Regions from separate parts of the Streptomyces sp. SAS_270 genome, predicted to be linked through region 2. Evidence: riboswitches for the same ligand, from Rfam matches in the RefSeq annotation. Region 2 holds a riboswitch; each other region holds the start of a gene.
What was found. A riboswitch is a leader RNA that binds a small molecule or an ion and turns the genes downstream of it on or off. The one in region 2 is predicted to bind cyclic di-AMP.
Positions count from the first base shown of each region.

Region 1 (5,422 bases), on a different contig from region 2:
GAGCACGGGCTTCGCGGGGGCCGCGGCAGCGGCGGAACGGAGCGCTTCCGCGAGGGCCTCGTCGGCGACGGACGTCTCCCCCAGGGCGGGGATCGCGGTGACGACGACCGCGTCGCACGCGTCGTCGGCCAGCGCCCGCGACACCGCCGTGTGGAAGTCCTCTGCCGAGGCCGCCGTCGTCAGGTCCAGCGGCGGCAGCGGCCGCAGCCCCTGGGCGAGGCACGCGTCGTAGGTGAGCAGGCCCAGTGACTCGGAGTTCCCCAGGATCGCCACGCGGGGCCCGGCGGGGAGCGGCTGGCGGGCCAGCAGCAGACCGGCGTCGACGAGTTCGGTGATGGTGTCCACCCGGATGACCCCGGCCTGCCGCAGCAGTGCCGAGACCGTCGCGTGCGGAAGGCGCGTGGCCCGTACGGCATGTCCCTGAGGGGCTGCTCCCCCGTGCCGTGCCCCCTGGACCACGACCAGCGGTTTCGCCGCCGCCGTCCGCCGGGCGAGGCGGGTGAACTTGCGCGGGTTGCCGATGGATTCGAGGTACATCAGTGCGACGTCGGTGTTCGGGTCGTCGTACCAGTACTGGACGACGTCGTTGCCCGACACGTCCGCCCGGTTCCCCGAGGAGACGAAGGTCGACACACCGGTCACCCCGGTGACGCCGCCGCCGCGCCGGTGCAGCCGGGAGAGCAGTGCGATACCGATCGCGCCGGACTGTGCGAAGAGGCCGATCCGTCCGGGGCGCGGCATCTCGGGCGCGAGGGAGGCGTTGAGCCGCACATCGGGGGAGGTGTTGATGACGCCGAAGGCGTTGGGGCCGATGATGCGCATGCCGTACGTACGGGCCTGGCGCACGAGTTCGCGCTGGCGTGCGAGCCCGGCGGGGCCGCTCTCGGCGTATCCGGCGGAGACGACCACGAGCCCCTGGACGCCGTGCTCACCGCACTCCGCGACGATCTCCGGCACGAACGGGGCGGGAACGGCGACGACGGCGAGGTCGACGGGCTCGGGGATGTCCCTGACGGTGCGGTACGCGGGGACGCCGTCGAGTTCCTTGTCCTGCAGGGCCTTGTTCACGGCGTACAGGCGGCCGGTGAAGCCGGCGTCCTTGAGGTTGCCGAGGACGCTGCGCCCCACCCCACCGGGCGTACGGCCCGCACCGATGACGGCGACCGAGCCGGGCGCGAGCAGCCGCTGCACGGACCGCGCCTCGGCACGCTGCTCCCGCGCGCGCTGCACGGCGAGCGACCGGTCGGTGGGCTCCAGGTCGAACTCCAGGCGGACGACGCCGTCCTCGAAGCTGCGCTTCTGCGTGTACCCGGCGTCCGTGAACACCTTGATCATCTTGTTGTTGGCGGGCAGCACCTCGGCGGCGAAGCGCCGGATCCCACGTTCGCGCGCGACGGCCGCCACGTGTTCGAGCAGGGCCGAGGCGACACCACGGCCCTGGTGCGCGTCCTGCACGAGGAAGGCGACCTCGGCCTCGTCGGCGGGCGAGGAGGCGGGCATGCCATCGGCGTCAATACGGTCGTAGCGTACGGTGGCGATGAACTCGCCGCCCACCGTGGCCGCGAGACCCACCCGGTCCACAAAGTCGTGGTGTGTGAAGCGGTGGACGTCCTTGGCGGACAGTCGTGGGTACGGCGCGAAGAAGCGGTAGTACTTCGACTCGTCGGACACCTGCTCGTAGAAGCTGACCAGGCGCTCGGCGTCGTCGACGGTGATGGGCCTGATGCGTGCGGTGCCGCCGTCGCGCAGCACCACGTCGGCCTCCCAGTGGGCGGGATACTCGTGCCGGTCCGACGAGGTCTGCATGGGCCCCAGAGTACGGCTCGCGTCCGACAACAGCGCGGGGCAGGCTATGGGGCAGCATGAGCGGCCGAAGGACGCAAGCCGGTCGGCGCCGGAATCCAGGGGCCGCTCCGGGCACGCTTCACCGTATGGGACAATGGTCTAGACAACCCTGAGACACCTGAAGGGCAGCATCACATGGCTGAGCGCCGCGTCAACGTCGGCTGGGCCGAGGGCCTCCATGCCCGCCCCGCCTCCATCTTCGTCCGGGCGACCACCGCTTCCGGGGTCCCCGTGACGATCGCCAAGGCCGACGGCAACCCCGTCAACGCGGCCTCCATGCTCGCGGTCCTCGGCCTGGGCGCCCAGGGCGGCGAGGAGATCGTCCTCGCGTCGGACGCCGAGGGCGCGGACGCCGCCCTCGACCGTCTGGCGAAGCTGGTCGCCGAGGGGCTCGAGGAGCTTCCCGAGACCGTCTGAGCGAATCGGACACCGTACGACGCGGCCGCGTCACCCCTTCCGGGTGGCGCGGCTTCGTCGTTTTTCAGGCACGGCGATACGCCCGCACGACGGAATATCCGGCACCATCCCGCGCGCACATCCCGCAGTGCGGAAATAGCGCGCACGGAATTCCGGGCGCGCTGGAATAAGGGCAGCGGAAATAGCTCACTGCCGAATATCCCTCTTTGTATACGGCGCTCCTGTTAATGACGCAGACCGGTCATGTTTACGGGAGGTTGCGAAGTCCTCACACGGTCCGGGCGATCTCCCGCACCGGGAAAGCGGAGCCGGTGCACGGCCGTGGCGCGTTCCGTGTGCAGCGCCGTGATCGTCCGGGCGCGCTCGCTGTCGCCGCGCGCCACGGCGTCCACGATGGCGCCGTGCTCGGCCCAGGAGTCCGCGGGGGAGGCCTGCGCCTCGACCGCGTACATCCAGGCGATCTTGTGCCGAAGCTGGGCCAGCGTGGAGGTCAGCGCGGGGCTTCCGGAGGCCTGCGCGAGCGTCTCGTGGAACCAGCCCCCCAGGGAGCGCAGATCCTCGCTGTGCCCCCTCCTTGCCCGCTCCTGGCCCAGCCTGACCAGGCCTCGCAGCACCTTGAGGTGGGCCTCGGTGCGCCGCTGCGCGGCCCGGGCGGCACCGAGCGGCTCAAGGAGCATGCGCATCTCCAGCAGGTCGGAGGCCTCCTGCTCGGTGGGCTCCGCGACGCACGCGCCCGCATGCCGACGGGTGACGACGAACCCCTCGGCCTCCAGGGTGCGCAGGGCCTCGCGGACGGGAACACGCGAGACTCCGTAGCGACGCGCAAGGAGTTCCTCGGTGAGCCGGCCGCCTCGCTCGTAGACACCCGCGACGATGTCGTCACGGATCGCCGTGCATACCGAGTGCGCCGGAATACGCATGACCGGACCTCCGCTTTAATCCCCGCGAAACGCCATCCATTGACGCTTGTTCAGTGACTCTATTGCAGACGGCGGGAATTTCCGACGGGAGCCCGGAATCCATGGATATTTTTTGGACAGACGGCCGTTCGAAGCGACGAAGCCCCGGCTCGGTGAGCCGGGGCTTCGGAAGCGGTGCGAAGTGCGGAGAAGCGGTGAAGCGGGTCGTCAGACGTTCACGCCGTGCGAGCGGAGGTAGGCGACGGGGTCGATGTCCGAGCCGTACTCCGGGGTCGTGCGGGCCTCGAAGTGGAGGTGCGGTCCGGTGGTGTTGCCGGTGGAACCCGAGAGGCCTATCTGTGCGCCCGGGGTGACCGTCTGGCCCACGGAGACACCGATGGACGACAGGTGGCCGTACTGGGTGTACGTGCCGTCGTTCATCTTGATGACCACGTTGTTGCCGTAGGCGCCGCCCCAGCCGGCCTCGACGACGGTGCCGGAGCCGACGGCGTGGACGGACGTGCCGGACGCGGCGTGGAAGTCGACGCCCGTGTGGCTGCCGGAGGACCACAGGCTGCCACCGGTCTTGTAGCCGGTCGAGACGTACGAGCCGCTGATCGGCAGGACGAAGGTGTTCAGGCGCTTGCGCTCGGCGGCCCGGGCGGCGCGGGCCTTGGCCACGCGCTCCTCCTCGGCCTTCTCGGCGGCACGCTTCTTCGCGGCCTCCTGGGCCTTCTTCAGCGCGGCCGCCTCGTCGGCGGCGTGCTGCTGGGCCGCGGCCTGTGCGTCGATCTGGTCGGCGAGCGAGTCGCCGATGGTGATGGCCTTTGTCAGTCCCGTGTCCTCGACGGAGGTCTCCGCGGCGAAGGCAGGGGCGGCCAGGGTGCCGATGACACCGGTGGTGGTGAGTGCGGCGACGCCCACGGCATGCGTGGTCGTGCGCTTCACACGGCTCGGGCGACGGTGCTTCCCGGTGGCGCGGGTGAACGCCATGAAGTGGCTGGTCCTTTCCTTCCTTCTCGCCTACCGGGTTAGCTGACGGGTTCGGAGCAGGAAGGTCTCCTACGGACCCCCTTCGGGAAGGGCGTCCGATTCACCCCAGGGACTACGTATGGGTCCCCGGCTCCCCTGGCTCGCGCCGTACGGGGACTCGGCGATGACTGTCCGGTGCCGCGGACGCGGCGCACTGCCTGACGAACAGCCGGACCGACGCTAAAGGGGGCGTCTTTCAATCGACAAACGGATCACGCCTTTTGTAGCGCATGCCACAGGGCAGACAGGCAACCTCCCCATCAACTCCCCATCAATACTGACAATGGGGGCTCGGGCGACGCTTTCGCCGCCCGAGCCCCCAAAGGGTCACGCCGTTATGCCCTGTTCCCTCCCGCTTCCGACACTGCGGGATGCGGCCCCTACTCCGCGGGTACGACGCTCACTTCGCCGATGCCGAGGGCCTTGACGGGCTCCTTGATCTGCGCGGCGTCCCCGACCAGGACGGTCACCAGGCGGTCCACCGGGAAGGCGTTCACGGCGGCCGCGGTGGCCTCCACGGTGCCCGTCGCGGCGAGCTGCTGGTACAGCGTGGCCTGGAAGTCGTCCGGCAGGAACTGCTCGACCTGGTCGGCGAGCGTGCCCGCGACCGCCGCCGCGGTCTCGAACTTGAGGGGCGCGACGCCCACCAGGTTCTGCACGGCGACGTCCCGCTCGGCATCCGTCAGGCCTTCGGCCGCGAGGGTGCGCAGCACCTTCCAGAGGTCGTCGAGCGCGGGACCGGTGTTGGGCGTGTCGACGGAGCCGCTGATGGCCAGCATCGCGGCGCCCGTGCCGTCGGCTGCGGAGCGCAGCACCTGACCGAACGCCCGTACACCGTAGGTGTATCCCTTTTCCTCCCGCAGGACGCGGTCCAGTCGGGAGGTGAGGGTGCCACCGAGGCAGTACGTGCCGAGTACCTGGGCGGGCCAGACGCGATCGTGCCTGTCGGCGCCGATGCGTCCGATCAGCAGCTGCGTCTGGACGGCACCCGGGCGGTCCACGATGATCACGCGGCCCGTGTCGTCGGCGGTCACCGGCGGTACGGGACGCGGCTCGGCGGACGAGCCGGTCCAGGAGCCGAGGGTTTCCGCGAGCAGCGCGTCGAGGTCCGTGCCCGTGAGGTCGCCGACGACCACGGCGGTGGCCGTGGCGGGGCGCACGTGCTTCTCGTAGAAGGCGCGTACGGCCGCCGAGTCGATGCTCTGGACGGTCTCCTCGGTGCCCTGGCG
Region 1 covers NZ_JBMNDS010000045.1:49,170-54,591, reverse strand. Annotated here, with positions in the region: gene ACN6LB_RS26935 (bifunctional acetate--CoA ligase family protein/GNAT family N-acetyltransferase) at 1-1,806, opposite strand, end outside; gene ACN6LB_RS26930 (HPr family phosphocarrier protein) at 1,981-2,262, shown strand; gene ACN6LB_RS26925 (GntR family transcriptional regulator) at 2,487-3,182, opposite strand; gene ACN6LB_RS26920 (M23 family metallopeptidase) at 3,390-4,154, opposite strand; cyclic di-AMP (ydaO/yuaA leader) riboswitch at 4,167-4,327, opposite strand; gene ACN6LB_RS26915 (M16 family metallopeptidase) at 4,574-5,422, opposite strand, start outside.
Region 1: another riboswitch for cyclic di-AMP. It lies ahead of ACN6LB_RS26920 (M23 family metallopeptidase); the one in region 2 lies ahead of ACN6LB_RS41295 (M23 family metallopeptidase).

Region 2 (5,422 bases):
CAAGGCCCGGAACCAATGGTTCCGGGCCTTGGGTGTTTTCCGGGGTCGATGAGGGGCCGCGGGGGCCGGCGAGGAGAGGCCGGGGCTTCGCCCGGTCGGGTCACACCGGTCGCCCGTCGACGCCGGTCCGGGAAATCTGGACGCGTGGGGCAGCGAGGAGGTGCGCGTCGGCCGGAAGGGCTGCACGGTCGGCGGACGTCCGGCCGGGCCGGGGCGCACGCGCGTCCGGTCTCGTACGCGCGGACCTTCGCCCGGACGCTTCCGGTGCTGCTCATCCTCGTCGGAACGTTCTACGAGTACCTCACGCCGACCGAGTACACCGGCGGCCCCTTCTTCACCGCCGCACCCTTGATCGCCGCGCCCCTCTATTCGCTGCGCGGCACGGCGCTCACCGGAGTCGTCACACTCGTCGCCGTCGTGGCGATCCACGCAGAAATGGGCGTCCTCGGAAACGTCGACGCGGTCACCGAGATCGTCACCATCGCCACGGTCGGCTTCCTGGCCGTCCTCATCAACGTCCTCGTCCGCCGCAGCGACGCCCGGCTCGCCTCGGCCCGGGAGATCGCCGAGGCCGCACAGCGCGCCGTCCTGCCGGAGCCCGACGAGTGGATCGACGGGCTGGAGGTCGCGGCGCGCTACGACGCCGCGCAGGCGGACGCGTTCATCGGCGGCGACCTGTACGCGGTGCAGGACTCCCCGCACGGCGTACGGCTGGTCGTGGGCGACGTACGAGGGAAGGGGATGGGGGCGGTGGCCGCCGTCGCCGTACTCATCGGGGCCTTCCGGGAGGCCGCCGAGCAGGAGTCGACGCTGGAGGCGGTCGCCCAGCGCCTGGAACGGGCCCTTGTGCGCGAGGCCGCCCGGCGTCAAGGCCCGGATGCCTTCGAGGGGTTCACCACCGCCGTACTTGCCGAGATCCCGCACGACGGTGACGGTGATGGGGGTGGGGGTGGAGCGGGGGGTTCGGAGGGTGACGGCCATGGCCGGTTCGTCGTGCGGATCGTCAACCGTGGCCATCCCGCGCCGCTGCTCCTGCACGGGGACGGCGGCCTGCGCGTGCTCGCCGCCCGGGAGCCCGCACTGCCGCTAGGGATGGGCGAGTTGGGCAGCTGGCCCGACCGTGCCGAGGAGACGTACTTCCCCGGCGGGGCCACGCTTCTCTTCCACACCGACGGGCTGTCCGAGGCCCGGGACGCACGCGGGGACTTCTTCGATCCGGCGGCGCGGCTCGCCGGGCGGGTGTTCGCCGGGCCCGAGGAACTGGTGAACACGCTCGCCGAGGAAGCGCGGCGGCACACCGGAGGCGGGACCACGGACGACATGGCGCTGCTCGCCGTGCGGCGGCCGGAGGCGCGGGACACGGTTTCTTGATCGTTGTCACGAGGGGTGATCGCATGACGCCCCTCCGCATAACAACTGACATACCGTCAACTGAACCGGTGTTAAGCGAGTGCAGTCAACTCGCCCGATATCGGCCGGTGGTGTCCTGTAAGTCCTGGCCAGAAGCGCTAATGATCAGTCCGAAGCGCTTGGAATCCGGGGTCCGCGTCTATTAACGTTCGATAACGCAGCGCGGTCGTCCCAGCCGTCACAAGAGATGGCTCCGTGCGCACGCGCCGAATCCCGCAAGGGAACCGGGGAACCACCAACTTGGGGTGAATCGCTCGTATTCCACCGTGGAAGCACGGTAGTTATACGCGCGTAGGAGACCTTCCTGCTCCGAACCCGTCAGCTAACCCGGTAGGCGAGAAGGAAGGAAAGGAGCGCGCCCACGTGGCGTCCAACCGGCCTGCCCAGGCAACCTCGTTCGCGCCGAATGAGAAGTACAGCGACACCTTCGGCTACGGCCCCAGCGGCGACGAGGGCCCCTGGGAGGAGTGGAACCCCACCGCGGAGTCCACTCGTCCCGTGCGCGGCCGGCACCGCGTCGGCAAGCAGCGCGGCGGCGGACTCGCGCGCAGCTCCACCGTTCTGGGTGTCGGCGTCATCGCCGCCGTCGGCGCGGGCGGTATGGCCAGCGCGCAGACCGGCAAGCCCCCGGTGTCCATATCGATGCCCGACCTGTCGTCCGTCGCCGAGTCGGCCAAGGCCCTGATCTCGGACGGCTCCGACACCCCGGCCAAGGGCTCCGCCACCCCGCTCACCAGCGCCGGCCTGACCACCACCGACGCCGCGCAGGGCACCACGGACGCGGGCGAGGCCCTGCGCTCCCGCATCATGCAGCAGGCCGAGTCGCAGCAGGACCAGGTCGACAGCGCCGCCCAGGAGGCCGCCGAGGCCGCCGCCGCCAAGAAGGCCGTCACGCTCGCCGCCCAGGAGCAGGACCAGGCCGAGGCCAAGGCCGCCGCCGCGAAGAAGAAGGCGGAGCTGGCGGCCAAGGCGAAGGTCGAGGCGGAGCGCCTCGCCAAGCTCGCCAAGAGCTATGCGCTGCCCACCTCCTCGTACACCATCACGGGAACCTTCGGCCAGGCCGGTTCCATGTGGTCCTCCGGCTACCACACGGGCCTCGACTTCGCGGCGCCCACGGGCACGCTCATCAAGGCCATCCACTCCGGCACGATCACCGAGGCGGGCTGGGCCGGCGCGTACGGCTACCGCACGATCCTCACCCTCGACGACGGCACCGAGCTGTGGTTCTGCCACCAGTCCTCGATCAGCGTCAGCGTTGGGCAGAAGGTCGCCACCGGTGACGTCATCGGCCGCGTGGGCGCCACCGGCAACGTCACCGGGCCGCACGTCCACCTGGAGGTCCACCCGGGCGGACAGGCCACGGGGATCGACCCGATGACCTGGCTGCGGGGCAAGGGGCTTACGCCCTGACGACTGCTGGCCGTCGGCCGTCGGCCGTCGGCCGTCGGCTGTCAGTAGTGGGTGGTTCGTGTCCGTAGTCCGTAGTCCGTGCCGGAAGTCTGGAATATTGGCTTCCGGTACGGGTGTTGAAGAGGGGCATGACTTCTCTTCGCACGCTTGGTTCCTCCGACCTCCAGGTCTTCCCGCTCGCCCTCGGCGGCAATGTCTTCGGCTGGACCGCCGACGAGGCGCAGTCCTTCGCCGTCCTCGATGCGTACACGGCCGCGGGCGGCAACTTCATCGACACCGCCGACTCCTACTCGGCGTGGGCCGACGGCAACTCGGGCGGTGAGTCCGAGACCGTCATCGGCAACTGGCTGAAGGCGCGCGGCAACCGTTCCGACGTCGTCATCGCCACCAAGGTCAGCCAGCACCCCGAGTACCCGGGCCTGTCCGGCGACAACATCAAGGCCGCCGCCGACGCCTCCCTGCGCCGCCTGGGCACCGACTGCATCGACCTCTACTTCACCCACTTCGACAAACCCGACGTGCCCGTCGAGGAGATCGTCGGCGCGCTCGACGAGCTGGTGAAGGCGGGCAAGGTACGGGCCATCGCCGCCTCCAACATCTCGCCCGAACGGCTCCGCGCCTCCCTGGAGTTCTCCGACCGCGAGGGCCTCGCCCGGTACGTGGCGCTCCAGCCCCACTACAACCTCGTCTCGCGCGGCACCTACGAGGGCGAGCTGCTGGACATCGCCTCGCAGGGCGGTCTGGCGGCCGTCCCGTACTACGCCCTCGCCTCCGGGTTCCTGACCGGCAAGTACCGCCCTGGGGCGACCGTCGACTCCCCGCGTGCCGCGGGTGCGGGCAAGCACCTCCGGTCGGAGCGGGGCCTGCGGGTGCTCGCGGCCCTGGACGCCGTCGCCGAAGCGCACGGTGTCCCGGTCGCCACGGTCGCCCTCGCCTGGCTCGCCGCCCAGCCGACCGTCGTCGCGCCCATCTCCTCGGCCCGGACCGTCGAACAGCTGCCCGCACTGCTGGGCGTGGCGGATCTCGTCCTCACGGAGGGCGAGCTGGGGCGGCTCTCGGAGGCCTCCGCGTAGTTCAGCAGTGGGCTAGTGGCGGTACGGGTTGTACGGGTAGGGGGTGTGCGGGGCGTACGGGTTGTACGGGGCGGTGGTGTTGTGCGTGTGCGGGGTGTACGTGGGGTACGGCGCCGGCTGCCCGTGGAGCGGCCAGGGCTGGGGCCACGGCCGGCGCGGTGGTGCGGCAGGTGCCACCGCCACCGCCGCGTACGCCAGGGAGGGGCGGGCCACCTCCCGGCGTCGCCACAGCTCGTCGAGCAGCTCCCGTTCCCGTACGACGAAGTCGGCGCCCGCCCGTCCGCGGCGCCCCCGGTGCCGTAGGAACGCCAGCGAGGTCGCGTACGCCTCGTACTCCGCGACCGAGCGCGCCGCGGCCTTGCCGAAGTGGTGCGTGGCGTAGTCGCGGGCCAGCCGTCGCGCCCGCATCGAGCCGAGGACGAACGGCTCCGGCGCGGTCAGCCACCCGGCAGCGGCGTACGCCGGAAGCTCCGAGCGCACCGTCCGCAGCTCGCGCTGCCGGGTCCAGATGACCAGCCAGGTGAGCAGCCCGAACGCGGGCACCATGAAAGCGGCGTAGACCGCGAAGAAGCCGTACTCCCCGAACGTCGACGAGCCGTTCCAGACCGCGTGCATGCCCATGGCGAGCAGCAGTCCGGAGAGGGGGAGCAGGATGCGGCGGGCGTGCTGGCGGTCCGCCGACAGGGCCGCGACGCCGAAGCCGATGCCGGTCAGCACGGTGAACAGGGGGTGCGCGAAGGGCGACATGACCACGCGTACGAAGAAGGTCGCCGCCGTCACCGAGGCGAGGCCGCGCTCGCCGCTGAGCTGGTCGGTGCCGAAGGCGGTGCCGAGGTAGAGGATGTTCTCGGTGAACGCGAAGCCGGTCGCCGTGACGCCGGCTATGACCACCCCGTCGACGATCCCCGTGAAGTCCCGTCTGCGGAAGAGGAAGATCAGCAGCACCGCCGCCGCCTTCGCGGACTCCTCGACTATCGGCGCTATCACCGTCGCGCCCAGCGTGTCCGCGCTCGTCGGGTCGGCGGTCGCCGTCGCTATCCATCTCGTCGCGAAACTGTTCGCCACGATCGCTATCAGCGCCGCCGCACACGCTCCCCAGGCGAAGGAGAAGAGCAGGTTGCGCCAGGGGCCCGGCTCCACGCGGTCCAGCCAGCGGAACGCGGCGACGAGCAGCGGGACGGGCAGTACGGCGAGGCCGAGGCCCACCAGGAAGCCCTCGGTGCCGGTCTGTTCGCGGACCAGGGCCAGGATGACCAGACCGGACAGGGCGAGCAGCGTGATCAGCGCGCCGTACCTGACCCGGCGGCGCTGCCACCAGTGCGCGTGCCGCCGGCCACCCTCGGCCGCGGGGCCGGTCGGGTGCGGCGGATACGGCGGGTGCGGCGGGTACGCGGGACTGGTGGCCACGGCATCGACCCTAACGAGGGAAGGGCGCCGCCCGCGACGGTGCGTTGGGTCGCCGGCGGGGATGGGTGCTGGTCCTCGGCCTGGTGGGGGTTCTGCGTTCTGGGGCTGGGGCTGGTTCTAGG
Region 2 covers NZ_JBMNDS010000106.1:5,916-11,337, forward strand. Annotated here, with positions in the region: gene ACN6LB_RS41290 (PP2C family protein-serine/threonine phosphatase) at 49-1,371, shown strand; cyclic di-AMP (ydaO/yuaA leader) riboswitch at 1,605-1,762, shown strand; gene ACN6LB_RS41295 (M23 family metallopeptidase) at 1,774-2,820, shown strand; gene ACN6LB_RS41300 (aldo/keto reductase) at 2,949-3,893, shown strand; gene ACN6LB_RS41305 (PrsW family intramembrane metalloprotease) at 3,906-5,300, opposite strand; gene trmB (tRNA (guanosine(46)-N7)-methyltransferase TrmB) at 5,418-5,422, opposite strand, start outside.

Region 3 (5,422 bases), on a different contig from region 2:
GCGGTGAAGTGGAGGAGCGCGAGGCGTGCCCCGCTCCGCCCGTCTGGGCGAGCCGCGTGCGCTCGGCAGTGGTGAGCTGCGACAGCAGACGCCGTGCCGTGTCCAGCTTCCCGGTGATCGTCTGCTTGTGCCGCTTCAGCTCCGCCTGGCGTGACTTGAGCGAGGCGAGCTCCACATGGGCGGCCCCGCGCAGCTGCTCGATCTCCCGCAGTTGCTTGCGTACGCGGGCCACGGCCTGTGCCTGCCGGTCGCCGGCGCGTTCGGCGAACTCGGCGCCGTCCAGGTAACGGTCGGGATCGTCGGAGAGGGCGAGCTGCAGCGCGGGGTCGAGGCCGCCGCTGCGGTACTGCGCCGCGGCGATCGAACCGAGTGCGTCCCGTGCGGAGTTGAGCCCCTCCGTCTTGCGTGCCGCCTCGTCGCGCAGCTTGTCCAGCCGCTCCTCGGACCTGTCGGCCTTCTCCTTCGCGCCGTTGTACTTCTCGGTGGCCACCTCGGCCTCCTCGTACAACTTGTCGACCTTGGCCTTCACCTGCGCTGCCGACAGGTGTGGCTCGGCGTGACCCGTTCCGTCGAAGCCCGTCGCCGTCGCCGCTCCGGCGAGAGCGATCGTGGCCGCTGTGCGGGCCGTACCGCCTCCGAGCGAGCGCTGTCTGGGCTTGCGGTGCGCTGCCACGAGGGCCCACATCCTTCCGTACGACCGCCGGGGCGTGAGCGGTGAGCGGTGACGCGTCCGACGGCGGCCCACACAGGGGGAGCGGGCCGCCGCCGGACCTTCTCGGCGGTGGTGTCCGACTGCCGCCCCTGGCCCGGGCGGCGGTGGGGAGCCGGTCACCTGGTGGAGGACGCTAAACCTCACTTAGGTCGAGTGGTAACGCAATGTACGGAAATGATCCGACTCGACCGCCGGGCGACCGTCCGTGGCCGTGATCCCGTTCCTCTGCAGCCGACTTCACGGAGTGTGCTGACCGATGAGGTGGTTCGGCGGCGGCCGGGGGCGGCACCGTGCTAGGCCACCGTCCGGCGCCTTCCGTGTGCCGCATCCTGCCGAGGTCCACCCGGGGGGAGGCCCGGTGCTCAGGGGAACGCGGGCCCCCGGTTAGGCTCCGGCCTCATGGACGTACTCATCCATCTCTTCGTCGGCCTGCACATCATCGGCATCGCCGCGCTCCTCGGCGGCTTCTTCACCCAGATGAAGGCGATGGGCCAGGGCACCGCCCGGTTCGTTCCCGCGATGCTCCACGGCGCGCTGACCATGCTGGTCACGGGCGTCGCGCTGGTCGGGCTCAACCAGGCCGACGACCACACGGTCAACACCTTCAAGATCGGCGTGAAGCTGGCCCTGCTGATCGTGATCCTGGGGCTCGTCTACGTGAAGCGCGACGACGAGAAGGTCGACAAGGGGCTGTTCGGGCTGGTCGGCCTGCTGACCACGGCGAACATCTTCATCGCGGTGCTCTGGACCTGACCGCCCCGGCCGCCCCGGCTGCCACGAGCAACCAGGCCGCCACCGCGATCCACAGCAGCGTCTGCCCCGGGCCGCTCAGCCATCCGCTGCCGAGGGCGGTCCCGACCGCCAGGGTCGCCACCGCCGTCATCCCCATGGGGAACACGGTCGCCCAGCGCCGTACGTCGTAGTGCGGCCGCGGCCAGACCGCCTCGGCGGCGAACAGGACGACGTACCAGGCGAGGTCCAGCACGAGCAGCGCGGCGGTGACTGCGCGCAGGACGCCGTTGTCGTCGTCGTTCCACAGGTACTGGTTCGCGTGGTGCGCGGTCACGAGCTTCGCCCCGGCCAGCGCCGAGATGGCGAGCGCACCGCCCGCCACCCACTGGTCCCCGGCCCCGGTGGCCACCTGCCGGATGTCGAAGCGGAGCAACGCCACCCCGTAGAGGACGATCCCGAGCCAGAACAGCGCCAGCGCGGCATGCGCGAGCCACTCCACGCCCACCAGCGCGGCCAGCACGGAGCCCAGCACGGCGAGCCCCTGGGTGGCCACACAGCCGAGGAACACCGCTCCGGGCATACGGCGCCCCCAGTGCCGTACGACCACGATCAGCAGCCCCGGCCAGAGCAGGGCCGCCAGCGCGAGCAGCGCCTCGGCGAGACCCAGCCACCCGAGGGCGGACAGCCGGGTGCCGAGCACGGTGGTCGCGGCGATGGCGGTGAGTGCGCCCGGCGTGCACGCCTCCGCCACCCAGCGCGCCCGGTCCCGTACGAGCCGCACCCCGAAGTCCGCGGCGAGCGCGAGCCATGCGATGACCGCCAGGACCAGGGCGATACGGGACAGGGTCTCGTAGCCGGTCAGGGACAGCCCGACGGAGACGATGCCGGTGGCCATGACGGCGGCCCCGGCGGCGGGCGGACGCTCCGCCCACCACGCGCGGAGCTGGGAGATGCCTGACATGCGCCCGATGCTAGGGATCTTCGCGCGGCTTGCCGTGCTGCACGCGCGCGTGGAGGACGAAAAACGCATACGGCACGAAAAAGGGGGTCCACGCGCGCGTGGACCCCCTCCCTACGGTGCGTTCACGCCGGTCGCACCACGCTGTGGATGATCGAGGAGCCGGCGTAGTAGACGGACTCCTCGCGGACGTACGAGCCCGGCTTCGGGGCGTGGATCATCATGCCGTTGCCTATGTAGAGGCCGACGTGGCTGATGTCGTCGTAGAAGAAGATCAGGTCGCCGGGTTGTGCGTTGGAGAGGGAGACCGTCGTGCCCGCGTTGACCTGGTCGTAGGTGGTGCGCGGGAGGTCGACGCCGGCCGCCTTCCAGGCGGCCTGGGTGAGCCCGGAGCAGTCGTACGAGTCGGGGCCGGTGGCGCCCCACACATACGGCTTGCCGACCTGGGCGCGGGCGAAGGCGAGCGCCTTGGCGGCCTTCGTGGCGTACGAGGAGTCGCCGGTGGAGGTGCCGGTGCCTGTGCCCGTGCTTCCCGAACTCGAGGAGTCCGAGGTGCCGGAGCCGGACTGCTGCTGAGCGGCTGCCTCCGCCTCCTGGCGCTGCTTCGCCTCGGCGGCCTGCTGGGCCGCCAGCTCCGCCGCCTTGCGCCGGGCCTCTGCTTCCTTCTTCTTCTCGATCGCCGCGAGCCGCGCCTTCTCCTCGGCGGTCAGCTTCGAGAGCATCTCGCGCGCCTCGGAGAGCTTCTTCTGGACGTCGGCCTTCGACGACTTCAGCGACTTCTGCGACTCGGTCAGCGTCTCCAGGCTCTTGGAGGCCTCCTGGCGCTTCTTCGCCGTCTCGGACTGCTCGGTGACGTAGTCGTCGACGGCGGTCTTCTGACGGCTGGTCAGCCGGCTCATCAGCTGGGTCTGGTCGAAGTAGTCCTGCGGGTCGTCGGCCAGCAGCAGGGTCGCGGTGCCGGGGGCGGCGGCGCCGGTCCGGTATTGCGCGGCGGCGAACGAACCCAGCTCCTCGCGCGCGGAGTTGAGCTTGTCGGTGCGCTGGGCGACGTCGTCGAGAAGGGTGTCGACCTGCTTGCGCTGCTTGGTGGTCTTCTCCTTGGCGGTGTTGTACTTCTCGGTCGCCGTCTCCGCCTGGTGGTAGAGGTCGTCGACCTTCTTCTGCACTTCTTCGAGGCTCGGCCTGGGCTCGGCCGAGGGTGCGGCGTTCGCCGTCTGGGAGAGCAGGGCCACGGAGGTGAGGGCCGCTGTTGCCAGGGCGGGAGTCCGCATGCCCGCTACGCGCGTTGCAGCAGGACGCGGCTTTTTGTGCGACGCCAAGGGAGGCGACTCCTTCCGTCATCCGCCTACCGGGTTAGCTGTCGGGTTCGGGCGGGTGCTCCGGAAGGTTTGCCCTACGGTCCTTGCCCCGAAAGGCGGTTGGACCGATTCACCCCAGGTTCGGTGGGTCCCCGGTTCCGGCTGCCGCGTGGGCACACCGAATTCGGCGGAGGCCGCACGGCCCGGCGACGTTCGCCGGAGAGGGTCGAGCGGTCTGCCCGGCACGCTAGCCAACTCGTGTGGTCCCTGTGAAGGTTGATGTTCGATATGCCCGATACATTTTCGTGACCTTGGCCTCAACCGCCGCTTCCGTGACCGTCCGTGGTGACTTGTGACCCCATGCAGTGGTCTTCAAGGGGCATTCCCGCCCGGCCGGTGGCTGACCGTAACCGTACGGCTCTTGATCGTCCTGGACGATTCCTGACGGCGAAGGAGTGCCGAGTGGCCGGTTCTGGAAGATCATCGGCTTCCGGGGCCCTCGCGGGACAGGGAAATCCCGGGGCGGCGGTCTGTTGTCAGTGCGGCGGCCTAGACTCGGAGAGCGATGAGCAGCCTCTTTGACGACAGCTTCCTGGCGGACCTCAAGCCCTCAGGGGCTCACGAGGAAGAGCCCCCGCCGCCGCCCGAGGACGGGGCGGCCGAGCCGCTTCCGGACGACCTGTTCGGCGGCCGTTTCGACGTGCCCCCGGACCGCGACGCCTACTACCGCGACGGAGCCCCGCGCCCCGCCGTGGAGGCGGCCGCGCTCCTGGACGGGCTGAACGAGAACCAGCGGGCGGCCGTGGTGCACTCCGGCGCCCCCCTGCTCATCGTGGCCGGCGCCGGCTCCGGCAAGACCCGGGTGCTCACGCACCGGATCGCCTATCTGCTGGCCGAGCGCCATGTGCACCCCGGGCAGATCCTCGCGATCACCTTCACCAACAAGGCCGCGGGCGAGATGAAGGAGCGCGTCGAGCAGCTGGTCGGCCCGCGCGCCAACGCGATGTGGGTCATGACCTTCCACAGCGCGTGCGTGCGCATCCTGCGCCGCGAGTCGAAGCGGCTCGGCTTCACGTCGTCGTTCTCGATCTACGACGCCGCCGACAGCAAGCGTCTGATGGCCCTGGTCTGCCGCGACCTGGACCTCGACCCGAAGCGCTTCCCGCCGAAGTCGTTCAGCGCCAAGATCTCCAACCTGAAGAACGAGCTGATCGACGAGGAGGACTTCGCCGCCCAGGCCTCCGACGGCTTCGAGAAGACCCTCGCCCAGGCATACGTGCTCTACCAGTCGCGGCTGCGCGAGGCGAACGCGCTGGACTTCGACGACCTGATCATGACGACGGTCAACCTGCTCCGCGCCTTCCCGGACGTCGCCGAGCACTACCGCCGCCGCTTCCGCCACGTCATGGTCGACGAGTACCAGGACACCAACCACGCGCAGTACGCCCTCGTGCGCGAGCTGGTCGGCACCTCCGCGCACCCCGTCGACGTACCCCCGAGCGAGGACGACCTCGGCCCCGCCGAGCTGTGCGTCGTGGGCGACGCCGACCAGTCGATCTACGCCTTCCGCGGCGCGACCATCCGCAACATCCTCCAGTTCGAGGAGGACTACACGGACGCGACGACGATCCTGCTCGAACAGAACTACCGCTCCACGCAGACCATCCTGACCGCCGCCAACGCCGTCATCGAGCGCAACGAGTCGCGTCGCCCGAAGAACCT
Region 3 covers NZ_JBMNDS010000036.1:46,407-51,828, reverse strand. Annotated here, with positions in the region: gene ACN6LB_RS23525 (NlpC/P60 family protein) at 1-673, opposite strand, end outside; gene ACN6LB_RS23520 (hypothetical protein) at 1,112-1,465, shown strand; gene ACN6LB_RS23515 (tellurite resistance/C4-dicarboxylate transporter family protein) at 1,443-2,405, opposite strand; gene ACN6LB_RS23510 (NlpC/P60 family protein) at 2,528-3,721, opposite strand; cyclic di-AMP (ydaO/yuaA leader) riboswitch at 3,730-3,900, opposite strand; gene pcrA (DNA helicase PcrA) at 4,266-5,422, shown strand, end outside.
Region 3: another riboswitch for cyclic di-AMP. It lies ahead of ACN6LB_RS23510 (NlpC/P60 family protein); the one in region 2 lies ahead of ACN6LB_RS41295 (M23 family metallopeptidase).